3 regions of the Alcaligenes sp. Marseille-Q7550 genome follow, and region 2 is predicted to be linked to each of the others. Evidence: predicted binding sites of a transcription regulator. Region 2 holds the regulator's gene; each other region holds the start of a gene.
What was found. The regulator HrcA, encoded in region 2, represses chaperone genes, less so after heat shock. The targets are predictions, from matches to a motif close to TTAGCACTCNNNNNNNNNGAGTGCTAA.
Positions count from the first base shown of each region.

Region 1: the regulator HrcA is predicted to act here: its motif matches at 3,872-3,898, upstream of rpoH (RNA polymerase sigma factor RpoH).
Region 3: the regulator HrcA is predicted to act here: its motif matches at 2,696-2,722, upstream of ACWPWO_RS12895 (co-chaperone GroES).

Region 1 is NZ_CBCOPU010000002.1:1,326,218-1,331,611, forward strand. Features, by position in the region: gene ACWPWO_RS15745 (DUF2946 family protein) at 82-618, shown strand; gene ACWPWO_RS15750 (TonB-dependent copper receptor) at 615-2,666, shown strand; gene rpoH (RNA polymerase sigma factor RpoH) at 2,895-3,788, opposite strand; gene fghA (S-formylglutathione hydrolase) at 4,091-4,993, opposite strand; partial or broken gene clsB (cardiolipin synthase ClsB) at 5,189-5,394, opposite strand, start outside.
Region 2 is NZ_CBCOPU010000002.1:523,915-529,308, forward strand. Features, by position in the region: gene dnaK (molecular chaperone DnaK) at 1-660, opposite strand, end outside; gene grpE (nucleotide exchange factor GrpE) at 881-1,447, opposite strand; gene hemH (ferrochelatase) at 1,558-2,640, opposite strand; gene hrcA (heat-inducible transcriptional repressor HrcA) at 2,702-3,715, opposite strand; gene ACWPWO_RS11810 (NAD kinase) at 3,845-4,744, shown strand; gene recN (DNA repair protein RecN) at 4,752-5,394, shown strand, end outside.
Region 3 is NZ_CBCOPU010000002.1:745,622-751,015, forward strand. Features, by position in the region: gene ACWPWO_RS12875 (autotransporter outer membrane beta-barrel domain-containing protein) at 1-741, opposite strand, end outside; gene ACWPWO_RS12880 (autotransporter outer membrane beta-barrel domain-containing protein) at 1,399-1,743, opposite strand; partial or broken gene ACWPWO_RS12885 (MaoC family dehydratase) at 1,875-2,173, opposite strand; gene ACWPWO_RS12890 (hypothetical protein) at 2,172-2,390, shown strand; gene ACWPWO_RS12895 (co-chaperone GroES) at 2,781-3,068, shown strand; gene groL (chaperonin GroEL) at 3,103-4,749, shown strand; gene ACWPWO_RS12905 (diacylglycerol kinase) at 4,905-5,288, shown strand; gene pyrF (orotidine-5'-phosphate decarboxylase) at 5,293-5,394, shown strand, end outside.

The sequences.
Region 1 (5,394 bases), 800 kb from region 2:
ACGCGGCGGGACCTCTTTTTTTCATGGACGGCTGCGCTGGAACAAATCCGTGAGCCGGGCGAATCGCTATACTGCTACGCCATGAGCTCCCCGCGCCCTTCTCTTGACGCCGCATCCTGGCCCAGACGCCTGGGCCTGTGCCTGTTGCTGCTGGGGCTCATGCTGCGCGGCGTGGTGCCCGCGGGCTACATGCCCAGGCAGACCGAGCAGGGCTACGCCCTGACCTTCTGCCTGCCGGCCGGCCAGATCCTGTCTCCCGAGGCGGCCCGGCAATGGACCGCCCTGATGGGCGAAGAGCCCGTCCAGCACCAGGACGAGGCCACCACCAGCGCCACCTGCCCATTCGCCATGATGCTGCAGGCGGCCCTGAGCCCCGCTCCGCTCGCCGCCCTGCCTCCCCTGCACAGCGGCCGTTTCCGGCCTCTGCTGCTGCCGGTCCTGGAACCGATCCCGGACCAGGCCTTCATCCGCGGCCCGCCCGTGGGCCAGCGCGCCCGCCTTCTCTTCTTCCTGCCTGACTTCCCGCGCCCGGCTCGCGCCGTGCGCCCTTTCTATTCGACGCCCCTGCCTTGCGAACCGTTCGCAGGGAGACCGGCGTTCCCTGGAATTCCGTCATGAAGAATACATGTGCTCCCGGCCTGATCAGCGCCGCCGTCCTGGCCTGCCTGTCCCATCCCGCCGCCGCCCAGACCCCGCCCGTCGAACAGCTGAGCCCCATCGTCGTCACCGGCGTGACGCCCGAAACACCGCTGCTGTTCAGCACCAATCCCAAGCTGCCGCGCCTGCCCTTGCCCGCCAGCGACGGCGCAGACTACCTGAAGACCATCCCCGGCTTCACCGCCATACGCAACGGCGGCAGCAACGGCGATCCCGTGCTGCGCGGCATGTTCGGCTCGCGCCTGGCCATCCTGGCCAACGGCAGCGCCATGCCCGGCGCCTGCCCGGCCCGGATGGACGCCCCGACCTCCTACATTTCTCCGCAATCCTTCGACGAGCTGACCATCATCAAGGGCCCGCAAAGCGTGCGCTGGGGACCCGGCGCCTCCGCCGGCACCGTGCGCCTCGAGCGCAAGCCGCCCGCTTTCACGGAACCGGACGCCACGCTGGAAGCCAGCCTGCTGGGTGGCTCCTGGGGCCGCCATGCCGGTGCGGCGGACTTTGCGGCCGGCAATGCGTCCTACTACACGCGCCTGACCGTCAACCGGGACCGGGCGCAGGACTATAGCGACGGCGACGGCGAACGCGTGCCCTCGCGCTGGAAAAAATGGAATGCGGACGTCTCGGTTGGCCTGACGCCCGACCCGGACACGCTGCTGGAGCTGAGCGCCGGAACCGGCGATGGCTACGCCCGCTACGCCGGGCGCGGCATGGACGGCACGCGTTTCAAGCGCGAGAGCCTGGGCATGCGCTTCAAGAAAGACATGGACCAGGGCCTGCTGCGCAATGTCGAAGCCCAGCTCTACTACAACTACGCCGATCACGTCATGGACAACCATGAGCTGCGCCCCTTCAAGCCGGGCGGCGGCATGTCCATGCCCATGGCGTCCAACGTGGACAGGCTGACCTGGGGCGCGCGCCTCAGCGCGGACTGGACGCTGCGCGAAAAGCTGACCCTGACCACCGGCCTGGACCTGCAGCGCAGCCGCCACCGCAAGCGCAGCGCCATGGGACGCCAGGACTATCGCGACCAGCCCTGGATCAAGGATGCGGAGTTCGACAATCTGGGCGTGTTCACGGAAGCCCGCTGGGAGCTGGCCGACGGCTACCGCCTGGCGGGCGGCGCGCGGCTGGACCGGGCAGGAGCCAAGGACCTGCGCCCTACCCTGGGCAGCGGCATGATGAACATGACCAACCCCGGCGCCGGCGTGCGCCGGCGCGAGACCCTGCCCAGCGGTTTTCTGCGCCTGGAACACGATCTGGAATCCGTGCCGCTGAGCCTGTATGCCGGTCTGGGCCATGTGCAGCGCATGCCGGACTACTGGGAGCTGATTTCCCCCCAGCGCGGCCCGCAGGGCAGCGCCAGCGCCTTCCTGGGCGTGCGGCCTGAAAAGACCACTCAGCTGGACATAGGCGCGCAGTACAAGGGCGAGACCCTGTCGGCCTGGGCCTCGGCCTATGCCGGCCATATCCAGGACTACATCCTGTTCGACTACCCATCCGGCGGCATGATGGGCGCCGGCGCCCAGGCGCGCAATGTGCAGGCCCGCATCATGGGTGCGGAACTGGGCGCGGACGTTCAGGTCGGCCGGAACTGGAAGCTGGGCGCCGCCCTGGCCTACGCCTGGGGCCGCAACCGCAGCGACGGCCGCCCCCTGCCGCAGATGCCGCCGCTGGACCTGCGCCTGAACGCCGATTACACGCGCGGCGCCTGGTCGGCGGGCGGCGTCTGGCGCCTGGTGGCCGCCCAGAACCACTACGCGAGCGGCCAGGGCAATGTGGTGGGGTATGACTTCGGGCCGACCGGCGGTTTCGGCACCGTGTCCCTGTATGGAGGCTACAAGGTCAACCGACATCTGGCATTGACGGCGGGCGTGGACAATGTGTTCGACAAGACTTACAGCGAACACCTGAACCTGGCCGGCAACAGCGGCTTCGGCTACGCCGCGGCGACCCGCTTCAACGATCCGGGGCGCACGGTCTGGCTGAAGGCGGCCCTGTCGTTCTAAGGCCGGCTGCACCGGGCGGGACATCCGCCCGGCGCGGGCAAAAAAAAAGGGACACCCTTGCTGGTGTCCCGTAAACATCCGCTTCAAAAGGGAGGGGAAGAGGAGAAGCCGAAGCGGACGACATATGCTGGAATGCGTAGGTGGCAATAATCAGCACATGTATTGTTTAGTCCGCCGTGAGGCGCTTAAGTTCTTCGATTTCCCGCAAAAGATGTAACTGTTTGAGTCTTAAACCGATCCGGCCAGGGCCAGGCGCAGCTTCTTGAATGCGGCGGACTCGATCTGGCGGATACGCTCGGCCGACACGCCGTATTCGGCGGCCAGTTCGTGCAGCGTGGCGCCGCCCTCATCCTGCAGCCAGCGGGCGCGCACGATGCGTTGGGAACGTTCGTCCAGCGCGGCTATGGCTTCCTCCAGGCCGCTGCCCTCCAGCATGTCCCGGGCGCGACGCTCCAGCACCTGCGAAGGTTCCTCGTGGCCGTCGTCGGACAGGTAGGAAATGGGCGCAAAGCTCTCGTCGTCGTCGCTGGGCGCTTCCAGAGCCAGGTCGTGGCCCGACAGGCGCACTTCCATTTCGCTGACATCCTGCGGACGCACGTCCAGTTCGCGGGCGATCTCGTCCACCTGTGCCGAGTCCAGCGTCTGGCCGTCGGGCCGCATGCGGCGCAGGTTGAAGAACAGCTTGCGCTGGGCCTTGGTGGTGGCGACCTTGACCATGCGCCAGTTGCGCACCACGTATTCGTGGATTTCGGCCTTGATCCAGTGCACGGCGAAAGACACCAGGCGGACCCCGCGATCGGGATCGAAGCGCTTGACGGCTTTCATCAGGCCCACATTGCCTTCCTGGATCAGGTCGGCGTGCGGCAGGCCATAGCCCAGGTACTGGCGGGAAATGGAAACCACCAGGCGCAGGTGCGACATGATCAGTTCACGGGCCGCGTCCAGGTCCCCCTTGTCGCGCAGGCGCTGGCCCAGTTCTGTCTCGCGCTCGGCGCTGAGCAGCGGCAGGCGGTTGACGGCGGAAATATACGCTTCAATGGTACCCAGAGCGCCTGGATTGGAGACCGCAGCGACGAGTTCATTACCAGACGCCAGGGCCAACGCGTTCGCTTGTTGTGTCATGGAAAATCCTTCAAAAGTCGGCCGGCGGGAACAAGAAGCTCAAACACGCACCGGACGAAACGTATATCGATGTTGATCTCAGTTTAGCACTCTGGCGTGGGGAGTGCTAAAAAATTGCAATACAGGATTAGGAGCCCCTCAGCAAGAAAAAGTTCCAGCCGGAGGGCAAAAAACAACCCGTCCACAGCACGCCCCGCCACGGGCTGGAAATAAAAAACAGGCAGGGCAAGCCCTGCCTGTCCGCAGCTTAGCGCCCTTATAAAACAAAAACATGACAGGGCGCTACGCCATCCTTCACATCCTCACAGCCGCTCAGCGTGAAAGCGCATGTGGTCCTGGATGAAGGTGGAAATGAAGTAATAACCATGGTCGTACCCTTCGTGGCGGCGCAGCGTGAGCGGCTGTTCAGCCCGCTCGCAACCAGCAGAACTCCGACGTATGGGGTCGTCGGCAGCGTCGGGTGTGTATAAGAGACAGCTCAGGCCCTGATCCACCAGGATGCCGGCAGGGTATGGCGCGCTGGCTTCCGCCATCAGCACGCTGGCATCATGCGCCTCCCAGGCCTGGCGGTTCTGTCCCAGATAGGCGCCGAAGGCTTTTTCTCCCCAAGGGCAGCGAGTGGGCGCGGCGATGGGCGCGAAAGCGGATACGGAGCGGTACTGGCCCGGGTGGCGCAAGGCCAGCGTCAGGGCGCCATGCCCGCCCATGGAATGGCCGAAGATGCCGGCGCGCGCCGCATCGCCGGGCAGCACCGTGGTCGCCAGCTCGAACAGCTCGCGCGCCACATAGCTCTCCATGCGATAGTGTGTGCTCCAGCCCGGCTCGGTGGCGTCCAGGTAGAAGCCCGCCCCTGTTCCCAGATCCCAGCCCTCGTCTTCCCCGGGCACGCCCGCGCCGCGCGGGCTGGTGTCCGGCGCCACCAGCATGATGCCGTGCTCGGCGGCGTAGCGCTGAGCGCCGGCTTTGATCATGAAGGTTTCTTCGGTGCAGGTCAGGCCCGCCAGGAAGAACAGCACGGGCACGCGGCCCTGGCCCACTGCCTGCTCCAGGCTCGCCGCCCCCTTGTGCGCCTTGGCCTGCAGCTGCGGCGGCAGATAAACGGAAAAGCGCATGGGCAGGCCGATCGCCTGCGACGCATGTTGGTAATAGCGCTGCCAGCCATCGAAGCAGCGGTGTTCGTTCAACAGTTCCAGTTCCTGTGTCATAGCCCTCTCTTGGTAGGATGTCGTCTCCGGCTTTCCGCCAGGGCGGCGCAAGCGCGCAGCCAGACGGCGCCAAGCCATAATGTATAGAGCTATCGACTCAAAGGCCAGCGGCCCGGGCTTTTTCGCCTAGATGAGGAACGCCGCCGGCCCGCGTATCACCGTCGCGAACGGCAAGGCCGGCGCGAAGGCGCGCGGTCAATACAAGGACGATTTCCCCGTCAGCAGCACGCCCAGCCGCAGCATGCCATACGCCAGGTAGTCCACCAGGCGGCTCAGCGGCCCCAGACTGCGGTACTGCGCCGCGGTCACCTGCCTGGAACAATCGCGAATCTCGCGCTCCAGGCGCCGGCGCAGGTCGGCGGAAAAGCCGGCGTCATCGATCAGCACATTGGCTTCGCGGG
Region 2 (5,394 bases):
GAGCACTTCGAACTGTTTTTCGCCGTCCACATCGGCGATTTCGATGATGGACACGTCGAAGGTGCCGCCGCCCAGGTCATAGACGGCGATCTTGCGGTCGCCCTTGTCGGTCTTGTCCAGGCCGAAGGCCAGGGCTGCCGCGGTCGGCTCGTTGATGATGCGTTTGACGTCCAGGCCGGCGATCTTGCCGGCGTCCTTGGTGGCCTGGCGCTGGCTGTCGTTGAAGTAGGCGGGCACCGTGATCACGGCCTCGGTGACTTCTTCGCCCAGATAGTCTTCAGCGGTTTTCTTCATCTTGCGCAGGATGTCGGCCGACACCTGCTGAGGAGCCAGCTTCTTGCCCTGCGCTTCCACCCAGGCATCGCCGTTGTCGGCAGCCACGATGGTGTAAGGCACGTGGTCGATGTCCGTCTGCACGGCTTTTTCCGTGAACTTGCGGCCGATCAGGCGCTTGACGGCGAAGATGGTGTTGGCGGGATTGGTGACGGCCTGGCGCTTGGCGGGCGCGCCAACCAGGATTTCGCCATCCTGCATGTAGGCCACGATGGAAGGCGTCGTGCGCGCGCCTTCGGCATTTTCGATAATACGAACCTGGTCGCCATCCAGAACAGACACACAGCTGTTGGTGGTGCCAAGGTCAATACCAATGATTTTGCCCATGATTTTTTACCTGACTAAAAAATAGATTGCGAAAGCAAATTGTTCGATGAAATGCATATGGGGAACACTATGTGCATTTCAAGAGCCAGAGCCCATTTTTTTACCGCTGTCAGCCACAAGCCGACGAGACGGCGTAGGGAAAATTTTTGCCGCCGGGCCGCCCCAAGGCAAAAAGCGCCCCCTTGGGGGGCAGCAAGCCGAAGGCGCGGCGTGGGGGCATTCACTTGGCGGCAGCCACCATGACCAGGGCCGGACGCAGGACGCGCTCGGAGATGGTGTAGCCCTTCTGAAGCAGCTGAACCACGGCGCCTTCCTCGTATTCCGACGGCACGGCCGAAATGGCCTGGTGCAGGTGCGGGTCGAACTTGTCGCCGGGCCCGGGCGCGACTTCCTTCAGGCTGTTGCGCTCGAAAGCCTTGTTCAACTGGCGCAAGGTGGTTTCGACCCCTTCCTTCCACGCCTCGACGCTTTGCTCGGGCTGGGCCAGGGCGGCTTCCAGACTGTCGCGCACCGGGATCAGGCTCTCGGCGAAGGACTCCGTGCCGAACTTGCGGGCCTTGGAGACTTCGTCGTCCGCGCGACGGCGGATGTTCTCCACTTCGGCCTTGGCGCGCAGCAGCTGGTCATAGTATTGCGAGACCTTCTCCTGGGCCTGCGCCAGCTCGGCGGCCAGGTCGGCGCTGTCTTCTTCGGGCTGCTGACCCAGGACTTCCGGCTGGGCCTGTTCAGGCGTGTTTTCCGTCACTTCCCCGTCCAGAGGCTTGTTGGGATCGGCATGTGTAGCCATTCGTCTTTCTCCACTACGTGAATCGTTGATCGCATGAAAATGGGGGCGTGCGCCCCCAATTCAAGACTGCATTCGAGATTTTGCCGAAAAACCGGCGCGACGGCGCGCGCTCAGGCCGGCGCAATGCGGCCGGGCAGCCAGCCGCCCAGGTGCTGCACGGCCAGCCGCCCCAGCCCTTCGACCCATTCGGGATCGGCGTTCAGGCAGGGAATATAGTGGAACTCGCGCCCGCCCTCCTGCAGGAAGGCGTCGCGGCATTCCACCTGGATCTCCTCCAGCGTCTCCAAGCAATCGGCCAGAAAGCCCGGACACAGGGCGTCCACCCGGCCCACGCCCTCCTTGCCCCATTGACGCAGCAAGGGCTCGGTATAGGGCTCCAGCCAGCGCTGGGCGCCGAAACGGCTCTGGAAGGACATGAAGACGGGCACGGCCGGTTCGTCCAGCGCTGCCCGCAAGGCGGCGGCGGTTTCGCGGCAATCGCGCAGATACGGATCGCCCAGCTCGGCGCAGCGGCGCGGCAGGCCGTGGAAACTGAGCAGCAGGCGATCCGGCCTGCCATGCTCCTCCCAATGGCCGCGCACCTGGGAGGCCAGCGCTCCAATGTAATCCGGGTGCGTGTGGTAGCGCTTGATGAAGCGCAGCTCGGGCTGGTTGCGCTGCCGGCGCAGATGCGCCGCCACGCAATCGAAGGCCGTGGCCGTGGTGCTGGCCGCATATTGCGGATACAGCGGCAAGGCCAGGATGCGCTCGCAGCCGGCGGCCTTGAGCTTGTCCAGGGCGCCGGCAATGGAAGGATTGCCATAGCGCATGCCCAGTTCGACGCGCACATCGTGCCCCTGCCCGGCCAGCAACTCCTGCAGGCCCTCGGCCTGCGCCTGGCTCCACACCAGCAGGGGCGCGCCCTCGGCCAGCCAGATATCCTTGTAGCGCGGCGCCAGCCTGGCTGGCCGGCGCGGCAAAATGAACAGGCGCAGGATGACCTGCCAGAGGACCTGGGGGATCTCGATGACGCGCGGATCGGACAGGAATTCGCCCAGGTAGCGTCGTATGGCCTTGGGTTCGGGCTGGTCCGGCGTGCCCAGATTGATCATCAGGATGCCGATCGGCCCGGCCTCGCGCACAGGCGCATCGGCATTGAACATATCGGCGTCGACCGGTTCGGGCAGATAGGGGGAAGCAAGCAACTTGGGCATGGTGGTAAAGACAAAAAGCGGCAGGCCGGAACCCGCAGGGCCCGCCAAGGGGCAGACCGGACTAGCCGGCCGAATGATGGCTCAGGGCATTTGACAACAGCCGGGCGGTAATGTCCACGATGGGGATCACCCGATCGTACGCCATGCGCGACGGTCCGATCACGCCCAGCGTCCCGACCACCTTGCCGTCCACCCCGTAAGGCGCGGTGATGACCGAGACATCGTCCAGCGGTACCAGTTGCGAATCGCCGCCGATGTAGATCTGCACGCCTTCGGCCTGGCTGGAGACATCCAGCAGATGCAGCAGGTCGGTCTTTTTCTCGAAGAGCGAGAACAGGCGGCGCAGGCGGTCCATGTCGGCCACCATCTCCGTCACGTTCAGCAGTTTGCTCTCGCCGGCGATCACCACGGCTTCTTCGTTGTCGGGCTGGTGGCTGCCGACGTCCACCGCCTGCTGCATCAGGCGCGAGATGTCCTCCTGCAGGGAGCTGAGTTCCTGCGACAGGGCCAGCCTCACGGATTCGAAGGACATGCCCGAGAAATGTTGGTTGAAGAAATGACTGGCCTCGACCAATTCATGCTCCAGGTAGTCGCGCGGCACGAACAGGATGCGGTTCTGCACGTCGCCGTCCGGGGTGACGATGATCAGCAGCACGCGCTTGTCCGACAGCCGGATGAATTCGATCTGCCTGAACGTCTGGGCCTTCTTGGGCGCCAGGACCACGCCGGCGAACTGCGACAGATTGGACAGCAGGGAGGCCGCCGAACTGACTGCGCGATTGGGCTCGTCGAAAGGCAGGAACTGGCTCAGGTTCTGGGCGTCGGGCCGCTCGAAGCGCTGCGAGGCCAGCAGCCGGTCCACGAACAGCCGGTACCCCTTGGGCGTGGGCACCCGGCCCGCGGAGGTGTGGGGGCTGTGGATCAGGCCCAGGGCTTCCAGCTCGGCCATGACGTTGCGTATGGTGGCCGGCGAGAAATCAAAGACGGTTGACAGGGTACGGGACCCGACGGGCTGCCCATCGGCGATATACCGCTCGATCAGCACCTTCAGCAATGCATTCGCTCTGTCATCCATGTCGCGCATATCACTTAAAAAAACACCCCGCTGCAGGACAAAGGGGAGATTCTTGCAACCAAGCCTGTAGCGGCAACTCTATAATCAATTTATCGCAATTATTTCATTAATCAATAAGGTTTTCGCCCCATGCATTTCAAAACGGTCGCCATTGTCGGCAGATATCAGGATTCCGGCCTGGACGCGCCCGTCCGGTCGCTGGCCCGGACCCTGGTCAATGCCGGCTGTTCGGTGCTGGTGGAGGCCGCGACCGCCCGCAATACCGGCGTCACCGAATTTCCCGTGTGCGACTACGCGGAGATCGGCTCTCGCGCCGACCTGGCCGTGGTCATGGGCGGAGACGGCACCATGATCGGCGCCGCCCGCGAACTGGCGCACAGCAAGGTGCCCCTGGTCGGCATCAACCACGGCCGCCTGGGCTTCATTACCGACATTCCCCTGAACGACGCCAACGACGCCCTGGTCAGCGTGCTGAACGGCCATTACGACATCGAAGAGCGCTCCATGCTGGAGGGCCGGGTGGTGCGCGACGGGCAGGTTCTGTATTCGGGCGTGGCCCTGAACGACGTGGTCATCAACCGCGCGGGGCGCGGCGGCATGATAGAACTGCGCGTGGAGCTGGACGGCGTCTTCATGTACCGCCAGCGCGCCGACGGCCTGATCATCTCCACCCCGACCGGCTCCACCGCCTACTCGCTGGCCGCCAGCGGCCCCATTCTGCACCCCTCGCTCAATGCCTTCCTGCTGGTGCCCGTGGCGCCGCAGACCTTGTCGCACCGTCCCATCGTCCTGCCCGACAGCGGCACCCTGAACCTGACCATCACGGCCCTGGGGCGCGTCGAATCGGGCGGCAGCGTGCACTTCGACATGCAGGCCTGGTCGGACTGCCAGCAGGGCGACCGCATCGACGTGCGCCGCGCGCACGACACCATTCGCTTCATTCACCCCAAGGGCTACAGCTTCTTCTCCACCCTGCGCCACAAGCTGGACTGGAACCGCATGCCCCTGCCCAACGAAGAAAACGAATAACGCTCCTATGCTCCGTACCCTGCACGTTCGAGACTTTGTGATCGTGGATCAGGCCACGATCGATTTCGAGACCGGCTTCACGGTGTTCTCCGGCGAGACCGGCGCCGGCAAATCCATCCTGATCGACGCCCTGTCCCTGGCGCTGGGCGCGCGCGGCGATGCCAAGGCCATACGCGAAGGCTGCCCGCGCACCGAGATCAGCGCGCAATTCGACTGTCCGCCCCACATACGGGACTGGCTCGCCGAACGCGACTTCGAGGCCTCGGACGAACTGGTGCTGCGCCGCCTGATCGACCAGCAGGGGCGCAACCGCAGCTACATCAACGGCAGCCCGGCCACCCTGGCCCAGTTGCGCGAGCTGGGCGAACTGCTGGTGGACATCCACGGCCAGCACGCCCACCAGAGCCTGATGCAGTCGCACAGCCAGTACGAGCTGCTCGACAGCCAGGGCGGCCACCTGCCCCTGCCCCGCCAGGTCGCGCAGGCCTGGCAGGCATGGAGCCAGGCCCGCAAGGCCGTGGAACAGGCCAGCCACAGCGCCGAACAACGCCAGCGCGAACAGGAGCAGCTTGAATGGCAGATCGGCGAGCTCGCCGCGCTGCATCTGCAGGAAGGCGAATGGGACCAGCTTCAGCAGGAGCACACGCGCC
Region 3 (5,394 bases), 220 kb from region 2:
GAAGGCATCAGGCTCGTAGGAGGTGGCGCAGCCATTGCATAGAATTTTCTGGCCTGCGCGTGCTGGGTTGCCGTTGTCATCTCTGAGCAGCTGCGTCCAGCTGTTCAGTTGGCTTTCGAAGTACGGCTGTGTATCATTTAAGCCGCCCCTGTCTTCCACGCTGCTTGAAATGCCCAGTCCATGAGCAATTTCGTGGATGGTTGTCAGGAGCACGCTGTCTTTACCGCTAAAGGGTGTTTGCGTTAAGGCGGGGTTCAGCGCGTAGTCGTCTTGGCCCAGGCCAAAAAAGCCATGTCCGCCCAAGGGCAGCGTCCCTGTGGAAGGCGAGAGGCCGAAGATGTTTTGCTGCATTTGCGTTAATGCGCTTTGGCCGCCGTTTGCTTCGGGCGAGCCACCGTAGGCATTGCCCGGCATATTCACCGTGCCAATATTCACGATGGTCGCGGGATTGTTGCCCTGGGGCTGCAAAATCTCCGCCCAATAGCGCAGGCCATCAACAACCTGGTCTTTGTAAGCCTGATTGCCCTGCCAGCTCCAGAATGACGTTTCATCAGCGTCAAACGAGCCGTCGCCGATCTCGAAAAACCGCGCAACAAAAACGCTGCGCCCCGACGCATTTTCGACAAATCTGTCTTCCAGGGCGTAAGTAGACAGCGGAGCGATGACAAGCGCCAGCGCGGCGCACAGTTTTGTGAGTTTCATAGCAAAGCAGGTGGCGATTGCGCGGAATGTCGTGGGCACATAGTGCCGTCGTACCAGGAGCTATAACCGAGTTCGCCACGAACTATCCGTCATCTCAAACGAACGGGCTACGGCAATATGGATGTAGCAGATGCCGCCAACGGGCCCGCACCTGCGCCTTTAAAGATGGGGCACGCCGCTAATCAAACCGGCCTTTTTGCCCGGGACTCGGAAAGGGAATACTTTGGCAATAGTATAGGTTCTGTATGATTGTGTATCAATATGTATTCGGTCTGTGCAGGTGAGCATGTGCCTAAGGTCTGCCAGGGAGAGTACCGTGAACAAACCCATCTACGTTCGCGCGAACATTGGCAGCACCTGTTCAATCAGGACGTCCCTGCTTCTGAACTGTCTTCTTGCCGAGGGCGCTCACGTTGCCCCCCATGCAGCCAACATAAAACATGCGTTCAATCCCGAGGGTATCCGAGCCATGCAGGAATTGCGAGGCACGCAGACGTGGCGACCATCAAGATCTGCACCCATGTGCTTCAGGTGGGCGGCGGTGCAATAACAAGCCCCTTGGATTCGCTGCCCAAAGCTGAGGCGCGGTAAAGTGTTCACTGTTGAACTTCGGCTATCAGCCGTTACCAGACGTTAGCGGTCTACGGCCGAACCGCGGGCTGGAGGCCGGCGTGTACCGGCCGCTCCTGGACCGCGTCACCAGCGCATCCGAAAACCCATGTTTCCCGACAGCGAGCGGTTGCTGCCTACCTGGGCCAGGCTCGTACTTACCATTCCTTCGGCATAGAGCGAATACTTGTCCTTGCCCCAGTTGCAGGACACGCCCGCGCCGACGCCTGCCCACAGGCGATCGGGCCGCGAATTGAATTTCGTCCCCGCAACGTTCACCTGGCTGCCGTCGAGGAACTCGTAATACAGGTTGGCGATGCCGTAGACATGCGAACGGTTCATCCCGTTCTCGCCGCCCCGTGTCTCGCGGTCCAGCGTAACGCCCGATCGCTGGCCTGCATACCACTGGAAGACAAGAATGCCCGAGTTCAAAGCAGATCATTCGGTATGCTGAGGCTCTTCGACCGGGCCAGAACGTACACCTCGCCATGCTCATCAAGCAATGAACCTTCGAGGCTGATGACGTCGCCTTTGAGCTTTGGATTCGGTTCGACCGACACTATGCGCCATTCCATGCGTACAGTCTGCCCTGCCAAGACGGCTTTTCGAAACTGGAACTCGAACTCCAGACCAAGACCCGCCCCGCGCTCTGTCAAGAAGGTTGCCACCATACCCATCATCAACGCTGAATAATGCGTCCCGCTGACGATAAGCCCGCCGAATCTGGTTGTCTTGCAAACGCGTCATCGTGATGCAAAGGACTGTGGTCTCCGGCAAGGGTCGCAAACCGTCGCACTGAATCAACATCGAACGTAACGAGTTGCGATGTGGTTTCACCTACTTTATAGCTAGCATCTGGCATGAAATGGCTCCACGAATTATCTGGGTCCGCTGTGGCTCAACGATTAGAACAACGGCATGAGGTCGATTACGGTGCTTCTGCCGGAAGGGAATCCATGCAGCAAGGAAAGAAGCGCATCGACGTTTCCATTCAGGTTCGTATCCTGCGTGTGTCTGACGCACTTAATGAACTTCTGATCGATTTCCTCCAGACTCATTGGGTTCTTGGGATTGCCTAGAGCGCATACGAGCAAGAGCCCTTAGCCACGTTGAATCGTTCGCAAAGCCCTATTAAGTCAAGCCAGATATTCCTGAGTCGAGCCGAGGAGGAGATACGGTAAGCGGTACTGTCTTGATGAAGTCAAGACTTTACGGCCAGCGCCAGCTCCAGCGATGCCGGTTTGCAAGAGCTCAAGATTCAGTGGCGGAAGCCCAAACCCCACTGGCGTTTGACGGCAGGCGCAGCCCAGATTCGGCGCGGGCTGGACGAAAATGTAACAGACGCCTTCCCCTGCTCTTGAAATTACAGAACTCATCCCTATAATTAGCACTCGAAGGGGTTGAGTGCTAACGCGTCGCCCCCACTCGGACTGATACAACCAACTGTCATTTTTAACAGGAGTTTCTCCATGGCACTGCGTCCTTTGAACGATCGCGTGATCGTCAAGCGTCTGGACAACGAGCGCACCACCGCTTCCGGCATCGTTATCCCTGAAAGCGCCACCGAAAAACCCGATCAAGGCGAAATCCTGGCCGTCGGCCCCGGCAAGAAGTCCGAGGACGGCAAGGTTCTGCCCCTGGACCTGAAAGTTGGCGACAAAGTTCTGTTCGGCAAGTACTCCGGCCAAGCCGTGAAGATCGACGGCCAGGAACTGCTGGTGATCCGCGAAGAAGAAATCTGCGGCGTGATCGAATAAGTATCGCCCACGAGCACCCAAAAGGAGTCAAACCATGACCGCAAAACAAGGTTACTTCGGCGACGACGCACGCACCCGCATCGTTCGCGGCGTCAACATCCTGGCTAACGCCGTCAAGACCACCATGGGCCCCAAAGGCCGCAACGTGGTGCTGGACCGCTCCTTCGGCGCCCCCACCGTGACCAAGGACGGCGTGTCCGTGGCCAAGGAAATCGAACTGAAAGACAAGTTTGAGAACATCGGCGCCCAGCTCGTCAAGGAAGTCGCCTCCAAGACCTCCGACAACGCCGGCGACGGCACCACCACCGCCACCGTGCTGGCCCAGGCCATCGTCGAGGAAGGCCTGAAGTTCGTGGCCGCCGGCATCAACCCCATGGACCTGAAGCGCGGCATCGACAAGGCCGTGGTCGTGGCCGTGGACGAACTGCGCAAGCTGTCCCGTCCTTGCACCACCAGCAAGGAAATCGCCCAGGTCGGCTCCATCTCCGCCAACAGCGACCACTCCATCGGTGAAATCATCGCCAACGCCATGGACAAAGTGGGCAAGGAAGGCGTCATCACCGTTGAAGACGGCAAGTCCCTGGAAAACGAACTGGACGTGGTCGAAGGCATGCAGTTCGACCGCGGCTACCTGTCGCCCTACTTCATCAACAACCCCGACAAGCAAGTGGCTGTGCTGGACGATCCATTCGTCCTGATCTTCGACAAGAAGATCTCCAACATCCGCGACCTGCTGCCCGTGCTGGAGCAAGTCGCCAAGACCAGCCGCCCCCTGCTGATCGTGGCTGAAGACGTGGAAGGCGAAGCCCTGGCCACCCTGGTCGTGAACAACATCCGCGGCATCCTGAAGACCACCGCCGTCAAGGCCCCCGGCTTCGGCGACCGCCGCAAGGCCATGCTGGAAGACATCGCCATCCTGACCGGCGGCACCGTGATCTCCGAAGAGACCGGCATGTCCCTGGAAAAGGCCACCCTGGACGACCTGGGCCAGGCCAAGCGCATTGAAGTGGCCAAGGAAAACACCACGATCATCGACGGCGCAGGCGACGGCGCCAGCATCGAAGCCCGCGTCAAGCAGATCCGCGTGCAGATCGAAGAGTCCACGTCCGACTACGACCGCGAAAAACTGCAAGAGCGCGTGGCCAAGCTGGCCGGCGGTGTTGCCGTGATCCGCGTGGGCGCTGCCACCGAAGTCGAAATGAAGGAAAAGAAGGCCCGCGTCGAAGACGCCCTGCACGCCACCCGCGCTGCCGTTGAAGAAGGCATCGTTCCCGGCGGCGGCGTCGCTCTGATCCGCGCCCGCACCGCTGTTGCCGCCCTGAAAGGCGACAACACCGACCAGGACGCCGGCATCAAGCTGGTCCTGCGCGCCATCGAGGCTCCTCTGCGCACCATCGTCACCAACGCCGGCGAAGAAGCCAGCGTGGTCGTGAACGAAGTGGCCAACGGCTCCGGCACCTTCGGCTACAACGCCGCCACCGGCGAGTACGGCGACCTGGTCGAGCAAGGCGTCCTGGATCCCACCAAGGTGACCCGCACTGCCCTGCAGAACGCCGCCTCCATCGCCAGCCTGCTGCTGACGACCGAAGTGGCCGTGACCGAAATCGTGGAAGACAAGCCAGCTCCTGCCATGCCCGACATGGGCGGCATGGGCGGCATGGGTGGCATGGGCGGTTTCTAAGCCCCTGCCGACGCCCCGGCCGGGGCGGGAATTGATCACTCCCGCTCCAGCCGCCACGCAGCACGTCATGAAACCGGATGGAATTTTCCATCCGGTTTTTTTGCCCTCGCGAAACGCCTATAATCACGGCAGTCTCCCAACTTGGCTCTTTCTCCATGTCGGACTCCCCGTTCAAAAGCAAAGGCGGCCTGGGCCGCCTGACCGGCGCCCTGCGCTATTCCTTGCAAGGCCTTGCGGCCGCCGTGCGCCACGAAGCCGCCTTCCGCCAGGAACTGTTGCTGGCCGTGGCGCTGACGCCCGTAGCCTTCTGGCTGGGCCGCAGCCCGCTGGAGATCGCCGCGCTGCTGGCGACGGTGGTTTTCGTCCTGATCCTGGAACTGATCAACTCCGCGCTGGAAGCCGTGGCCGACGCCGTCACGCTGGAGCGCCACCCCCTGATCGGCCGGGCCAAGGACCTGGGCAGCGCCGCCGTGCTGCTGGCCCTGATATTCGCCGGCGCCGTCTGGCTCACCTTCCTGTACAGCCGTTTATCTTCCTGACCCCATGACATTCGTAGAAAAACTGAACCGCGCCTGGAGCGACAATCATTCCTTGCTGATGGTCGGCCTGGATCCCGACCCGCGTCGCATGCCGCGCGAACTGACC